Regions from separate parts of the Bacillus sp. H1a genome, predicted to be linked through region 3. Evidence: riboswitches for the same ligand, from Rfam matches in the RefSeq annotation. Region 3 holds a riboswitch; each other region holds the start of a gene.
What was found. Region 3 has a riboswitch for thiamine pyrophosphate ahead of thiC (phosphomethylpyrimidine synthase ThiC). Riboswitches for the same ligand answer to the same signal wherever they lie in the genome.
Positions count from the first base shown of each region.

Region 1: linked by a shared signal. The riboswitch ahead of tenA (thiaminase II) and the one ahead of thiC (phosphomethylpyrimidine synthase ThiC) in region 3 are both predicted to bind thiamine pyrophosphate.
Region 2: linked by a shared signal. The riboswitch ahead of thiM (hydroxyethylthiazole kinase) and the one ahead of thiC (phosphomethylpyrimidine synthase ThiC) in region 3 are both predicted to bind thiamine pyrophosphate.

Region 1 is NZ_AYMH01000029.1:145,206-150,061, reverse strand. Features, by position in the region: gene U860_RS0114680 (homoserine dehydrogenase) at 1-418, shown strand, start outside; gene U860_RS0114675 (PLP-dependent aminotransferase family protein) at 508-1,956, shown strand; gene U860_RS0114670 (D-alanine--D-alanine ligase) at 1,961-2,875, shown strand; TPP riboswitch at 2,971-3,076, shown strand; gene tenA (thiaminase II) at 3,221-3,907, shown strand; gene U860_RS0114655 (RNaseH domain-containing protein) at 4,271-4,856, shown strand, end outside.
Region 2 is NZ_AYMH01000055.1:19,301-24,156, forward strand. Features, by position in the region: gene ilvA (threonine ammonia-lyase) at 1-1,148, opposite strand, end outside; gene thiE (thiamine phosphate synthase) at 1,255-1,914, opposite strand; gene thiM (hydroxyethylthiazole kinase) at 1,928-2,737, opposite strand; TPP riboswitch at 2,808-2,917, opposite strand; gene U860_RS0124155 (siderophore ABC transporter substrate-binding protein) at 3,020-3,967, opposite strand; gene U860_RS0124160 (ABC transporter ATP-binding protein) at 4,042-4,800, opposite strand; gene U860_RS0124165 (iron chelate uptake ABC transporter family permease subunit) at 4,794-4,856, opposite strand, start outside.
Region 3 is NZ_AYMH01000019.1:23,920-28,775, reverse strand. Features, by position in the region: gene U860_RS0108345 (cytochrome d ubiquinol oxidase subunit II) at 1-555, shown strand, start outside; gene thiC (phosphomethylpyrimidine synthase ThiC) at 852-2,612, opposite strand; TPP riboswitch at 2,725-2,840, opposite strand; gene lldP (L-lactate permease) at 2,912-4,570, opposite strand.

The DNA.
Region 1 (4,856 bases), on a different contig from region 3:
TAAAGGAATTGCGGAGACTAACCCATTATTAGATATTAGCGGGATGGATAGCGCATGTAAATTATTACTTTTGACGAATAGTTTAATGGGAACAGAGTATTCACTTAAAGACATACATATCGAAGGAATAGAAGACATTACAAAAGAACAAATTCAAAATGTGAAGGAACAAAATAAATCTATTAAATTAATTGCATCAGCATATAAAGATGATGATGGAAAGATAAACTTAAAGGTACAACCATGTGATATAGAGAAAGAGCACCCGTTAGCAAATATAAATGGTACCGAAAAAGGAATTACGTTCTTTACAGATACAATGGGACAAGTCACTACAATTGGTGGAGCTTCTAATCCACGCGGAGCAGCTGCTGCTGCTTTAAAAGATGTAATTAACTTATATCGTAAAGATTTGTAAGACCGTACCGCTATTAATAAAAAATACATATGTAGTGGACCTTTTGAGAATGAAATAAATATGCAAAAATAATTGCAGGGGGTAAGGAATTGTTTAAGGATTTTAAAGTTGTAAAAGATCGTCCCGTTTATATTCAATTGAAGGATTATTTGAAAAAGATGATTATGAAAGGGCATTTGTTAGGGAACCAGAAAATTCCATCAACCCGAGAACTGAGTGAATTATTATCTGTGAGCAGAAATACAGTACTCGCTGCTTATGCGGATTTAGAACAAGAAGGGCTAATTTATGCAGTTAAAGGAAAAGGAAATTTTGTTGCGAAGGTGGATATAAGTAACACTTCGTCTGTTGAAATAGATTGGAAAAATAAACTCAATACAGTTACCGCATTAGCGGATGAATTAGATTTAATGAAACATGGTGTTCGCTGGGAAAAAGGAATGATTGTTTTTAATAGTATAGCCCCGGACGAAAAGCTATTTGATGTTGAAAATTTCAAAAGAGCTTTTCTTACTCGTATGTCCATTGAAGGGAATATCGTATTGAACTACGGATATGCAAAAGGTTATCGACCGTTAATGAATTATCTACTTCATTACATGGAAATGAAAGGTGTAGACATTTCGAACAAAGATATTTTAATTACAAACGGATTTACAGAAGGGTTAGATATTGTATTATCTTCTTTATCGAAGAAATCAGGGCGTGTTATTTGTGAGAATCCAACTCACCATGCTGCACTGAAGCTTTTTCGCTTACATGGACTTGAAGTTCATGGGATGGATATGAGAGATGATGGTATTGATACGAATCAATTAGAAAAAAGTTTGCGTGAAAAGGATTTTGATTTCGCGTATTTAATTCCTTCTTATCATAATCCAACCGGTATTGTTACGAGTTCGGAGAAAAGAACGGAATTGATGAGGTTATTTTCAAAATATAAGATTCCTATTATAGAGGACGGATTTAATGAAGAATTACGTTATTCAGGTTCACATTTAGCGCCATTATTAACTTTTGCTGGGGCTGGTAATAATGTGATTTATATTAGTAGCTTTTCAAAGGTACTTTTCCCTGGTTTACGTGTAGGTTGGATCATTGCAGACAAAGAACTGATTCATTATTTAGAAAGTGTAAAAAGAGCAAGGACCATTCACACATCAACGTTAGATCAAGCTGTTCTGTTTCAATATTTACATGAAGGATATTTCGAAAAATATTTAAAAAAGGCAAGATCTGTTTATAAGAAAAAATATGAGTTAGCTGTTGGGGCGTGTAATCAGTACATCCCGTTTAAAAGAATGACTGGAGATGGTGGACTTCATTTATTTATAGAATTGGAAGAAAAAATTCATGCCCGCACACTTTTACAAAAATGTTATGAGAAAGGAGTTACGTTTTCTCCTGGAGATGTTTTTTACTCTGATGGAGGAGGAGCGAACACTTTCCGATTAGGCTTTTCACGTTTGAAAGAAAAGGAAATTGTTAGCGGTATTCAAATAATTGGTGATACATTAAAAAATGAAATTTGGAGTTGAGAAGATGAGAATTGGCGTTATTATGGGAGGAGTATCCTCTGAAAAACAAGTATCAATTATGACTGGGAATGAAATGATTGCACATTTAGATAAGAGTAAGTATGAAATAGTTCCAATTACGTTAAATGAAAAAATTGATTTAATTGAAAAAGCGAAAGACATTGATTTTGCATTGCTAGCATTACACGGAAAATACGGAGAAGATGGGACAATTCAAGGAACGCTTGAGAGTTTAGGTATCCCTTATAGCGGGAGTAATATGTTATCTAGCGGTATATGTATGGACAAAAATATTTCGAAAAAGATTTTGCGTTATGAAGGAGTAGAAACACCAGATTGGATTGAACTTACGAAAATGGAGGATCTAAAGCTTGAAGAGTTAGATAAGTTAGGCTTTCCATTAGTGGTAAAACCAAACACTGGCGGATCGAGTGTTGGAGTAAAAATCGTCTATAATAAAAATGAATTAATTTCTATGCTGGAAACTGTATTCGAATGGGATTCTGAAGTAGTAATTGAGAAGTATATAAAAGGTGACGAGATTACGTGTTCCATTTTTGATGGAAAACAGTTACCTATCATTTCAATTCGACATGCAGCTGAGTTTTTTGACTACAATGCAAAATATGATGATGCTAGTACAGTTGAAGAAGTTATAGAACTTCCAGCTGAAATTAAAGATCTTGTAAATAAAGCGTCAATTGCTTGTTATAGAGCATTAAAATGTAGTGTTTACGCTAGAGTTGATATGATTGTAAAAGATGGAATTCCATATGTAATGGAAGTTAATACGTTACCTGGAATGACAAAATCAAGCTTGTTGCCAAAAAGCGCAGAAGCAGCGGGAATTAGCTATAGTAAGCTATTAGATATGATCGTTGAAACGTCTTTACAAGTAAGGAAAAACGAAGGATTTTAATTTTTAAAAAATGATTGGTTTATTATTTTAATAGAACAATCCAATAAGTTTGACAGTTTCAAGAAGTATGCTATGATGAATACGAAAACTATATATTTATCCACTAGGGGTGCCTATAATAGGCTGAGATCAAAAGTATTTTTGAGACTCTTAGTACCTGATCTGGTTAATGCTAGCGTAGGGAAGTGGAGAAGACGGATAATGATTAACGAATACGTTTTTGATGTCTATTTCACTTTCTTTACGCTTGTAAAGAAAGTTTTTTTATTTTACAGCACTAGAAACCAGGAGAAGTACTTATTATATAGTTTCAAAAGTAGACTTTTATTTATTGGAGGGATTTAAGTGTCTTTTTCACAGTCATTACGTAATGAAGTAAATTTTATTTGGGAATCGAGTTTCAATCATCCGTTTGTGAAAAAACTCGGAGAAGGAACACTAGATTTAGCTAGTTTCCGTTATTATGTGCTCCAAGATTCATATTATTTAAGTCATTTTGCACGAGTGCAAACATTAGGTGCTGCAAAGGCCCTTGAATTAGAAACGACGGCTCGTATGGCGCATCATGCACAAAATACATATGAAGCTGAGTTATCATTACATAAGAACTTTGCTAAGAAATTAGGAATTACGAAAGAAGAAAAAGACAATTTTGTACCAGCACCAACTGCATATGCGTATACATCCCATATGTATCGTGCTGCTTATGAGGGGCATTTAGGAGATATTATTGCAGCTATACTACCTTGCTATTGGTTATATTATGAAATTGGTGAACGTTTAAAAGGAAGTCAGCCAGAAGAACCCATCTATCAAGAATGGATTTCTGCATATGGATCGGATTGGTTCCGTACATTAGTAGAAGAGCAAATCACACGATTAGATACTATCGCTGAAAAAGTAACAGAGGCAGACCGTAATCGTATGAGAAAACACTTTATTATTAGTAGTCAATATGAATATTCATTTTGGGAAATGGCATATACATTAGAAAAATGGCCGGTGAATGAAGAAGTTAAAGGTGTTTTTTAAAAAAGAGTATAGTGAAGGTATCGCTATATAAAGAGGCGATACCTTTTAATATATTTAGTTTCTGTAAATATTTTGTAAATTATATATACAGAATATAACGATTTATCATATAATCGTTTTGTATTATACTAGGCGATGTAAGGAGGGATTAATATGGTAAAAGTAATACGTGAAATATAAGAAAGTATTGGTATCTTTCATGAGGTTGGTTTATGTAATGTTATATTCGTATAATTAGATTAAAATGTTTCTTCTGAAGTACTTGGTTTTAAATTAATTAGATTGGGCTTTATAAAAATTAGCGAGCTTTTTTAGTTTTATTCATAATCAAGATAATTAATAAAGAGAGGAAGTATTCATAGTATGAAAAAAATACAATTATTAACATTTAATGATGTAGTAGAACCCCTCTTTAATGAAAAAGTAGCATATATATATTTTCCCATTGAATGGCTTGATATTGTAGATATACATTATAGAACATTTTTATTAACGAGCAAATTAAAACTTTTAAATGAAAGATTGTATGATATGTTCTCTGACATATTATTCATTCAGCATAATCCATATATATTAAAGGAAGATACGCCTTGGATTGTTTCAAAAGAACCAATGAGACAAGAACAGTTGGACTATATTTTACAAAGTTGGTATGCGGTTATTCATGATTGGAAACCGAATAAATTAACAGATCCACCATGTTTAGAATGGCATTATGATTTAATATGTAATTTACCAGTATTACATGATAAAGAAACATATTTTAAATGGGTTCCAGCATTAATTACACATGTTTTTTGCGAACAGCCTGTACGTATGAATAATAAGAATGAAGAAGAAATATATTTTTCACCACTTCGATCACAAAATATTTGTGAAGCGATGTCAGAGCCAATTATAGATGAAGAAACACAAGATTATTTCGCTTATGTGTATCGGTTTGAATATA
Region 2 (4,856 bases), on a different contig from region 3:
TGATTTCTATCTTTAGTTTCTAATGATAAGTGCAATTGCGCATATCCTGGAAATACCTTTGTACCAATTCGTTCTAAATATATATTTAATACATTCGCTTCAAAACTTGTTACAACCTCGAGTAAGTGTTGCAAATACCCTGGCTTATCTTTAATCGTTGTCGCAATATGAACGAAACGCCCTGCTTCAACCATTCCATGCTCAATAATACGTGAAATAAAGTTTACATCGACATTTCCACCGCTTAGTACGGATACGACCTTTTTTTCTCTTATTGGGATTTTTTGATAAAGCAAAGCAGCCAATGAACTCGCACCGGACCCTTCGACCAACAATTTATTCCGCTCAAGAAGCATTAACATCGTCCGAGCGATTTCCATTTCATCTACACAAAACACATCATCCACATAACGTTGTACAAGTTCAAAAGTTAAATATCCTGGCCTTTTAACTGCAATTCCATCTGCCATGGTTGGCGCCGAATCTACCGTTATTACTTTCTTTTCCTCAAGTGATTGTTTCATTCCTGGACAAGCAAGTGTCTGCACACCATATATTTTTACTGATGGTTTTTGTTCTTTAATTGCCATCGCAACTCCTGCAATTAATCCCCCGCCTCCAATAGGACAAATAACAGCTTCTACGTCTTCAAGCTGTTTTAATATTTCCAATCCGACTGTCCCTTGACCCGCAATTACTGCTTCATCATCAAATGGATGTACAAATTTTGCTCCTGTCTTCTCTTTTAAATCTAGTGCGTAAGCTAATGCATCGTCAAATACATCACCTTGTAATTCCACATGAGCACCATACCTTTTCGTCGCAAGCACCTTACTTAACGGTGCACCTTTTGGCATTACAATCGTACAAGGAATACTGAGCATATTACTAGAATACGCAACCCCTTGTGCATGATTTCCAGCAGATGCCGCAACAACACCATTTTCTAAATCACCTTTTTCAAGAGAAACCATTTTATTATAAGAGCCACGTACTTTAAAGGAACCTGTCTTTTGTAAATTCTCAAGCTTTAAATAAACATCATTCTGTGATAATTCACTAAATGTGCTCGAATAATCTAGCGGTGTCATATGTACAATACCCTTCATTTTCTCATAAGCAGTTATAATATCCTGGAATACAATCATACCTTCGCCTCCGAAACAATATATGTTTATACATACTAGTTTAAGCGGCATATTTTGTTTTATACGACAAAAGATCACGTAGCATTTTATGCTACATGATCTTCTCTTACAAACTCTTATTTACTTCATCAGCTAATTTCTTCGTACTTTCATACGCAGAATCAGCTAAGCTAATCGCAGAAATAACCGAAATACCATCCGCACCGGCATCTATAACAGAAGCTGTATTTTCAATTGTAATTCCGCCAATACCAACAATCGGTATTGTAATCTCGTGTTCTCTAAAATACTTTAGCCCTTTCGTTCCTTGAACTGCTTTCGTATCTTTTTTCGTACTCGTTGGGAAAATAGGACCAACTCCTAAATAATCAGCTCCGTTTTCAATCGCCCAGCGTGCTTCTTCAATTGTATGTGTAGATACTCCAACAATTTTATCTCCCATTTTTTCACGAACAGATGTTATTCCTTCATCATCTTGTCCAACATGTACACCGTCTGCATCTAATTCAAGAGCTAATTCAACGTCATCATTCACAATAAACGGCACATTATACTCTTTGCAAAGTGTTTGTAGTTCTTTCGCAAAACGAATACGTTTCTCACCAGTTAAAGCCCCTTCTCCCTTTTCACGAAATTGAAAAAGTGTTATACCGCCTTCTAGTGCCTCTCTCAATACTTGCAGTGGCTCCTTCGTACAATTGTTACTACCCATAATAAAATATACTGGTAGTAATTTAGACATTTCATCCATTGTAATACGCGACATCTATTTCCCCTCCTTACTGTACAAACTCAATCTTTCCATACTTCTCAATATCCTCTGAAGTTGTATTCGCTAATTGATTTAAGAACTCAATTTGGAAGCTACCAGGTCCTTTTTCTACCGTTTTGGCTGCTGCCAGTTCCGCAGCTACTCCATAAAATGTTACTGCTGCGACAGCTGCCTTCACATAATCTTTTTCAACTGCTGCAAATGCTCCTATTACAGAAGTTAATAAACAGCCTGTTCCAGTAACTTTTGTTAAAATGCTATGGCCATTGCGAATAAGAACTACCCGCTCTCCATCTGTAATGATATCCTCTTTTCCAGTGATCACAGCAACTGTATTTAATTCATCCGCTGCCTGTTTTGCAATACTTACGACATTACCATTTCCAGTACCAGCGTCTACACCTTTGATTTCCCATTTTTCATTAATAACATTAGCTATTTCTGCTGCATTTCCGCGAATTATCGCTAAATTTATTTCAGCTGGAATATGCCTTGCAACTTCTGTTCGATAAGAAGTTGCTCCTGCACCAACTGGATCAAATAGTACTGGTACATGATTCATATTTGCTGATTTACCAGCAAGTAACATCGCTTCTACCTCTTCGGGGCGAAGTGTACCCATATTTAAAACGAGTGCGCCAGCAATACTAGCCATTTCTGCTACTTCTTCTTTTGCATATGCCATTACAGGCGATGCTCCTAATGCTAACAAACCGTTTGCTGTAAAGTTTGTTACAACGACATTTGTAATATTATGCACGAGTGGATTAGACTCTCTTACCAGTTCCACTATTTTACTAATTTCTTGTACATTCATTCTATTCATCTCCTAACTTTAATGATGGGAGATACACAAAAAGACACTTTGCGTATGCAAAGTGTCTGAACATGTGCTTTTACACTCTCCCTACGCTGGCATTATCCAACAGGTTCAAATGGTCAATGACGGGTTAGTCATACTCTCAGTTTGCATCCGCAAACTCCCATGTGCTTTTTATTCAACTACTTCAAAGTCTACTCTCATTCTAGTGAAATAACAAGTTCTTTACTTTCTTATACAGAAAGAGTGATAGGGAATCCTATCACTCTTTTCATACTATTATTTTATAGCTTTTGATACTTCTTTCACCATTGCTGATACAGACTCAAGTCCGCCACCAGATAAGTACCAGTAGTTTGCATCAAGGTAAACTACGTTTTTGTTTTTCACAGCGTTTGTTTTACTTACCAGTTCATTTTCAACAACTTGCTTAGCAGAAGATTTCCCGCCAGTTACTACGCCTCTATCAATTACAAATAAGTAATCAGGGTTCTTCTCAAGGATGTACTCAAATGAAACTTTATTACCATGTGTATCTGCTTTAATTTCTGGGTCAACAGGAGTTACGCCAAACACATCATGAATAATACCGAAGCGAGATTGAGGGCCGTATGCACTTACTTGACCATCGTTCGCTAAAATAACTAAAGCTTTTTTATCGCTTTTCTTCGCTTTTTCATTTAATTCTGCCACGTCTTTTTCAACTGCTGCAATTTCTTTTTTCGCTTTATCTTCTTTATCGAAGATTTTCGCTAATGTTTCTGTGTTTTCTTTAAATGATTTCATGTATTCTTTTGTATCTTGTTCTACGTAAATTGTTGGAGCAATTTTTTCGAATTCTTTATATGAATCAGCTTGACGTCCAGAAATGATAATTAATTCCGGATTCATTTCATTGATTTTTTCGAAGTCTGGTTCTTTTAAACCACCAACGTTTTTATACTTTTTATCTTTATATTTAGAAAGGTATTCTGGTACACTTTTTTGCGGCACACCAGCCACGTCAACACCTAGTTTATCTAATGTATCTAATGAACCGAAGTCGAATACTACAACGTTTTTCGGATTCGTTTTAACTTTCGTTTCGCCTAATTTGTGCTTAATCGTAATTTCTTTTGATTTACTTTCACTTGCCTCGGTCTTCTTGTCAGTAGAAGCACCATTACTACATGCCACAGCGACAATAGCAAGCATGAAAGTTAATAATAGCATCGCTAATTTCTTCACTTCAATCACCTCAATAAAATTTTTAAAATTATTTAAATCGATAGCACATTTACACCATCAAAAATAACTTCCTCTTATGAAAAATAAATACAAATGTTGTTTCCAGATATCTCTTCTATATGGATGTCCATATCATAAATATCTTTTAAAACAGCTTTATCAATAATTTCGCTCGTTGGACCTTCTTTCATTACTTTTCCATCTTTCAAAGCAACGATATGATCGGAATAACAAGAAGCAAAATTAATATCATGAATTACGATAACAACCGTTTTTCCAAGCTCTTCAACAAGTCGTCTCAGTACTTTCATAATTTGTACAGAATGTTTCATATCTAGATTATTCAGTGGCTCGTCCAATAAAATGTATTCTGTATTTTGAGCAATAACCATTGCGATATACGCCCTTTGCCTCTGCCCACCACTGAGTTGGTCTAAATACTTATGCTGGATGTCCTCAAGTTCCATATAGCGAATAGCTTCCTCAATATGGCTCCAGTCTTCCTTTGTCAGATTACCTTGTGAATATGGAAATCTACCGAAACTAACTAATTCTCGAATGCTAAGCCTTAAATTAATATGATTCGTTTGCTTTAAAATTGAGATTTTCTTAGCAAGCTCATCGCTCTTCCATTCCCCAATTTCTTTATCTTCAATGTAGATTTCACCAGCATCTTTTTTTAATAACCTACTAATCATAGAAAGAACCGTACTTTTCCCTGCTCCATTTGGACCAATAAAAGATGTGATTTTTCCTTTTGCTATTTTAATAGAGACATCTTCAACAACATTTTTATTACCATATTGCTTTGATATGTTTCTTACTTCTACCATGACTTGCTCTCCTTTAATAGAAGATAAATGAAGTACACGCCACCAACAAAGTTAAC
Region 3 (4,856 bases):
AGCCCCGTTATATATTGTTATATGCTCTTCGGACTAACATCAGAACTATTTCTCTCTTCTCTCTTCCTTGCTGATTTTGCGAGAGAACAAAGTTCTGAAGATACGTACCGAATTTATAGAAGAAATGCCATCATACTTGGTCCCGCAACGCTTGTTACTGCTATTATTGCTCTCGTTGTAATGGACCCTAAAACACACTGGCTTATGCAGGGATTAATAAAACAATTCCCATGGTTTACAGTTTCTATCGTTTTATTTGTTATCGGCTATTCCTCCCTTTGGTGGACAAATAAGAAATACAACACACTAGGCTTCCCTCGTATTGCAGTTTTAGCTGTTGTCGCTCAGTATGCATTTGCAAGCTACGCTTACGGCGTCGCGCATTTACCATATATCATTTACCCAGATGTAACTGTATTTACAAGCTTTACGACGACCGAAACATTTTATGCATTGCTTATTCTTTACGCAATCGGGATTGCAATTTTACTACCAGGATTTATTTTCTTCTGGAATTTATTCTTGAAGGATCGAACTTTTTTGAAGGAAAAATAATAAATGAGGGGCATTCAAACATAGAATGCCCCTCATTTATTAGAAACCTCTCCTAATAGTTATTTCACTACTATGTATACTTGCCTTATATCTAAAAAAACACATATTCACATCATCCCATTATACGTCTAGTTCTTCTTATTTTTTGCTGAATATACTACCAGTACAAACTTGAGACAAGCTACGTTTGCTCAAGGGAAAATAGAAGCCCCCTTTGCTACCGTCTTAGCAAAGGGGGCTTCTTCTATATTTAAGCTAGGTACAGTGTGATCAATCAAGTAAAGAGGTGTAACGTATTATTGATATAAGTGACTACCAGTTTCTTTAAATTGTTCTGCCTTCTCTTTCATTCCTTTTTCAATTGCTTCTGTCGTTTCTAAATCATTTTCTTTCGCATATTCACGAATATCATGTGAAATTCTCATACTGCAAAACTTCGGTCCACACATCGAACAGAAATGAGCTGTTTTCGCCCCTTCTGCTGGCAACGTTTCATCATGATACTCCATCGCACGTTCAGGATCTAAAGATAAATTAAATTGATCGCGCCAACGGAATTCAAATCGTGCTTTTGAAAGTGCATCATCACGCTGATGAGCCGTTTTATGCCCTTTCGCAAGATCGGCCGCATGCGCAGCAATTTTGTACGTAATAACCCCTTCACGAACATCATCTTTGTTCGGCAAACCTAAATGTTCTTTCGGTGTTACATAGCAAAGCATCGCCGTTCCAAACCAGCCGATCATCGCTGCACCAATTGCTGATGTAATATGGTCATAACCTGGTGCGATATCAGTCGTTAACGGCCCAAGTGTGTAGAACGGCGCGCCCTGGCAAATATCAAGTTCTTTCTCCATATTCTCTTTAATTAAATGCATCGGTACATGCCCAGGTCCTTCGATCATAACTTGCACATCATGTTTCCAAGCAATTTTCGTTAATTCACCAAGTGTCTCAAGCTCTGAAAACTGTGCTTCATCGTTTGCATCTGCAATGGAACCTGGACGTAACCCATCTCCAAGAGAGAACGAAACATCGTACTGCTTCATAATTTCACAAATTTCTTCAAAATGAGTATATAGGAAGTTTTCTTTATGATGGAATAAACACCACTGCGCCATAATAGAACCACCACGGGAAACGATACCTGTCGTACGCTTTGCAGTAATTGGAATGTAACGAAGTAATACACCAGCGTGAATCGTAAAGTAATCAACGCCTTGCTCCGCTTGCTCGATTAACGTATCGCGATACACTTCCCACGTTAAATCTTCTGCAATCCCGTTTACTTTTTCAAGCGCTTGATAAATTGGCACTGTTCCAACTGGTACCGGAGCATTACGAATAATCCACTCACGTGTTGTATGAATATTTTTACCTGTAGATAAATCCATAATCGTATCCGCACCCCAGCGCGTTGCCCATGTCATCTTCTCTACTTCTTCTGCAATGGAAGACGAGACAGCTGAGTTTCCGATATTTGCATTTACCTTCACGTGGAAATTACGTCCAATTATCATCGGTTCTGCTTCTGGATGGTTAATGTTAGCTGGCAAAATTGCGCGTCCTTCCGCAATTTCCTTACGAACAAACTCTGGCTCTACCCCTTCACGAATCGCAACATATTCCATCTCAGATGTAATAATGCCATTACGTGCATAATGCATTTGCGTAACATTTGCACCTTGCTTCGCTTTAAGCGGCCTGCGATTCATTTGCGGGAAAACAGGTGTATGTTTTGAAGCCACCTTTACACCGTCATCCTCGGGTTTAATTTCGCGCCCTTCATAAGCTTCCACATCACCACGCGTGATGATCCAAGAGTGGCGCGGCGTTGGAATCCCCTTTTCCAACTCCACTTTATACTCAGGATCCGTATAAGGGCCACTCGTATCATACACACGGATTGGCGGATTTGGGATGCCGTTCGTGTCGCTTTGTTCAATCTCGCGCATCGGTACTTTCATACCTTCACGTGGTCCATCCACATATACTTTTTTACTCCCTGGTAAACTCGATTTCAATTCAATTTGCTCAGCTGAAACAGACTGTTTCATAACCTTTATTGCCCCCCTGTTCGTGACAAGGACGAGATATGGCCAGCGTATGCCAAAATAAAAAGAGCCAGGTCCATAAAAAAATAAGGACCTGGCTCATAAAGACATAATTATGTAAAGCCGTTAACTTCCCTACGCTGGTACGAGCCAGATCAGGTCCAAAGGGTTAAGAAGTTCACACGCTTCTCTCTCAGCCTACGCATACGTTAGGCACCCCTAGTTTATCACTGATTTAATTTTCAATACTTTCCCATCATACACGATAATCTGAAAAATGCAAAGGTTAATTCTTTTATTGTTTACGGAATCATCCAAGTCAAATAATAAGCCTGCACATACGTCATAATCCCAACAATAATAACGAAGAATAAACTATGTTTCACCGTGAAACGGAACAGATCTGATTCTTTTCCAGCAAGACCAACTGCCGCACAAGCAATCGCAATCGATTGCGGAGAAATCATTTTACCTGTTACACCACCTGTTGTATTTGCTGCAACGAGAAGCACTTCAGATACGCCAACTTGCTGCGCTGTAATTGCTTGTAAATTCGAGAACAGTGCGTTCGCTGACGTATCTGATCCTGTTAAGAATACGCCAATCCAGCCTAGGAATGGTGAGAAGAACGGGAATAGTCCGCCAGTTCCTGCTAGCGCTAACGCTAATGTAGAAGATAAACCAGAATAGTTTGCGATAAATGCGAATCCTAATACGAATCCAATAGATAGAATTGGCATTTTCAGTTCGTTTAATGTTTCTTTAAATGTTGCTACTGCATCTTTTGCACTCATTTTCAAAATAAAGATAGAAATGATACACGCAATTAAAATCGCTGTTCCAGTCGCTGATAAAATATCTAATTTCAAGATTGCTTCATAAGGTGTTGGTTTATTTACAATAGGCTCTGCTTTCATTACTAAATTGTGCAAGCCTGGAATTTCAAACTTAAATACAAGACTTTCTAAAGCGCCGCCTGGAGCGAATAATGCTTTAAAGAAACTTTGGCTCCAAATGACTACCATCACAGTTAAAATAATGAACGGAGACCATGCTTTTACTACTTTTCCTACTGTTAGTTTCGGCATAGATGTCACCGTCGTTGCTGCTACTTCGCTATTCGCTTCTTTAGACTGATAAATTTCTTTCGGCTGCCAAACTTTTAAGAATAGCGATAAACTTACTAAACTTACAAGTGCTGACGTAATATCAGGAAGTTCTGGCCCTAAAAACGTCGCTGTAATAAACTGTGTAATTGCAAATGAACTACCCGCTACAAATAAAGCAGGCCACGTTTGTCTTACTCCTTTAAAACCGTCCATTAAAAATACGATAAAGAATGGAACAAATAAAGATAAGAACGGTAATTGATGTCCAGCCATTTGTCCGATTTTATGCGGATCAATGCCTGTTACTTGTCCAGCAACTGTAATCGGAATCCCCATTGCTCCGAACGCTACTGGTGCAGTATTTGCGATTAAACAAAGACCTGCTGCATATAAAGGATTTAATCCAAGACCTGCAAGAAGCGCTGCCGTGATCGCTACTGGTGCACCAAATCCTGCTGCCCCTTCTAAAAATGCTCCAAATGAAAATCCGATTAAAATAACGAGTAATCGATGGTCATTTGTAATTGATAATACAGATGCACGAATGATATCAAATTGACCTGTTTTCACAGAAATTTTATATAAAAATACCGACATAATGATAATCCAAGCAATTGGCCATAATCCGTATAAGAAACCATACCCGGTTGCTGTCATTGCCTTTGTGAACGGCATTTTATACGCAAATAACGCCACCAAAATTGTTAATACAACTGTAATAAATCCTGCCACATACCCCTTCATGCGTAAAACTGCTAAAGCTAAGAAAAAAAAGATAATTGGAATAAGTGCGACCGCTGCGGAAATCCAAATGTTACCGAATGGGTCATAAACTTGTGTCCATGTGTTCATTGTTCTCTCCCCCTCAATAATCCCCTTTTAAATAAAATATAACCTTATCAATAGACTATCAGGTCATCATACCTTTTAACCTAAAAATAAAAAACGTTTAAGAAAACGTTTTCACTAAGTTTCATTTCTACTTTAACATATCATTTTCCATTAAAAAAGATTTTTTTGAAAATTTTATTATCTCGCGTGAAAATCTTACAAAAACGTCACGTTCTTGTAAGGTTCATCGATAGGAAGCTAGACAAATTTCCTGCATAATAAAAATATAACAACGGACATTATTTAT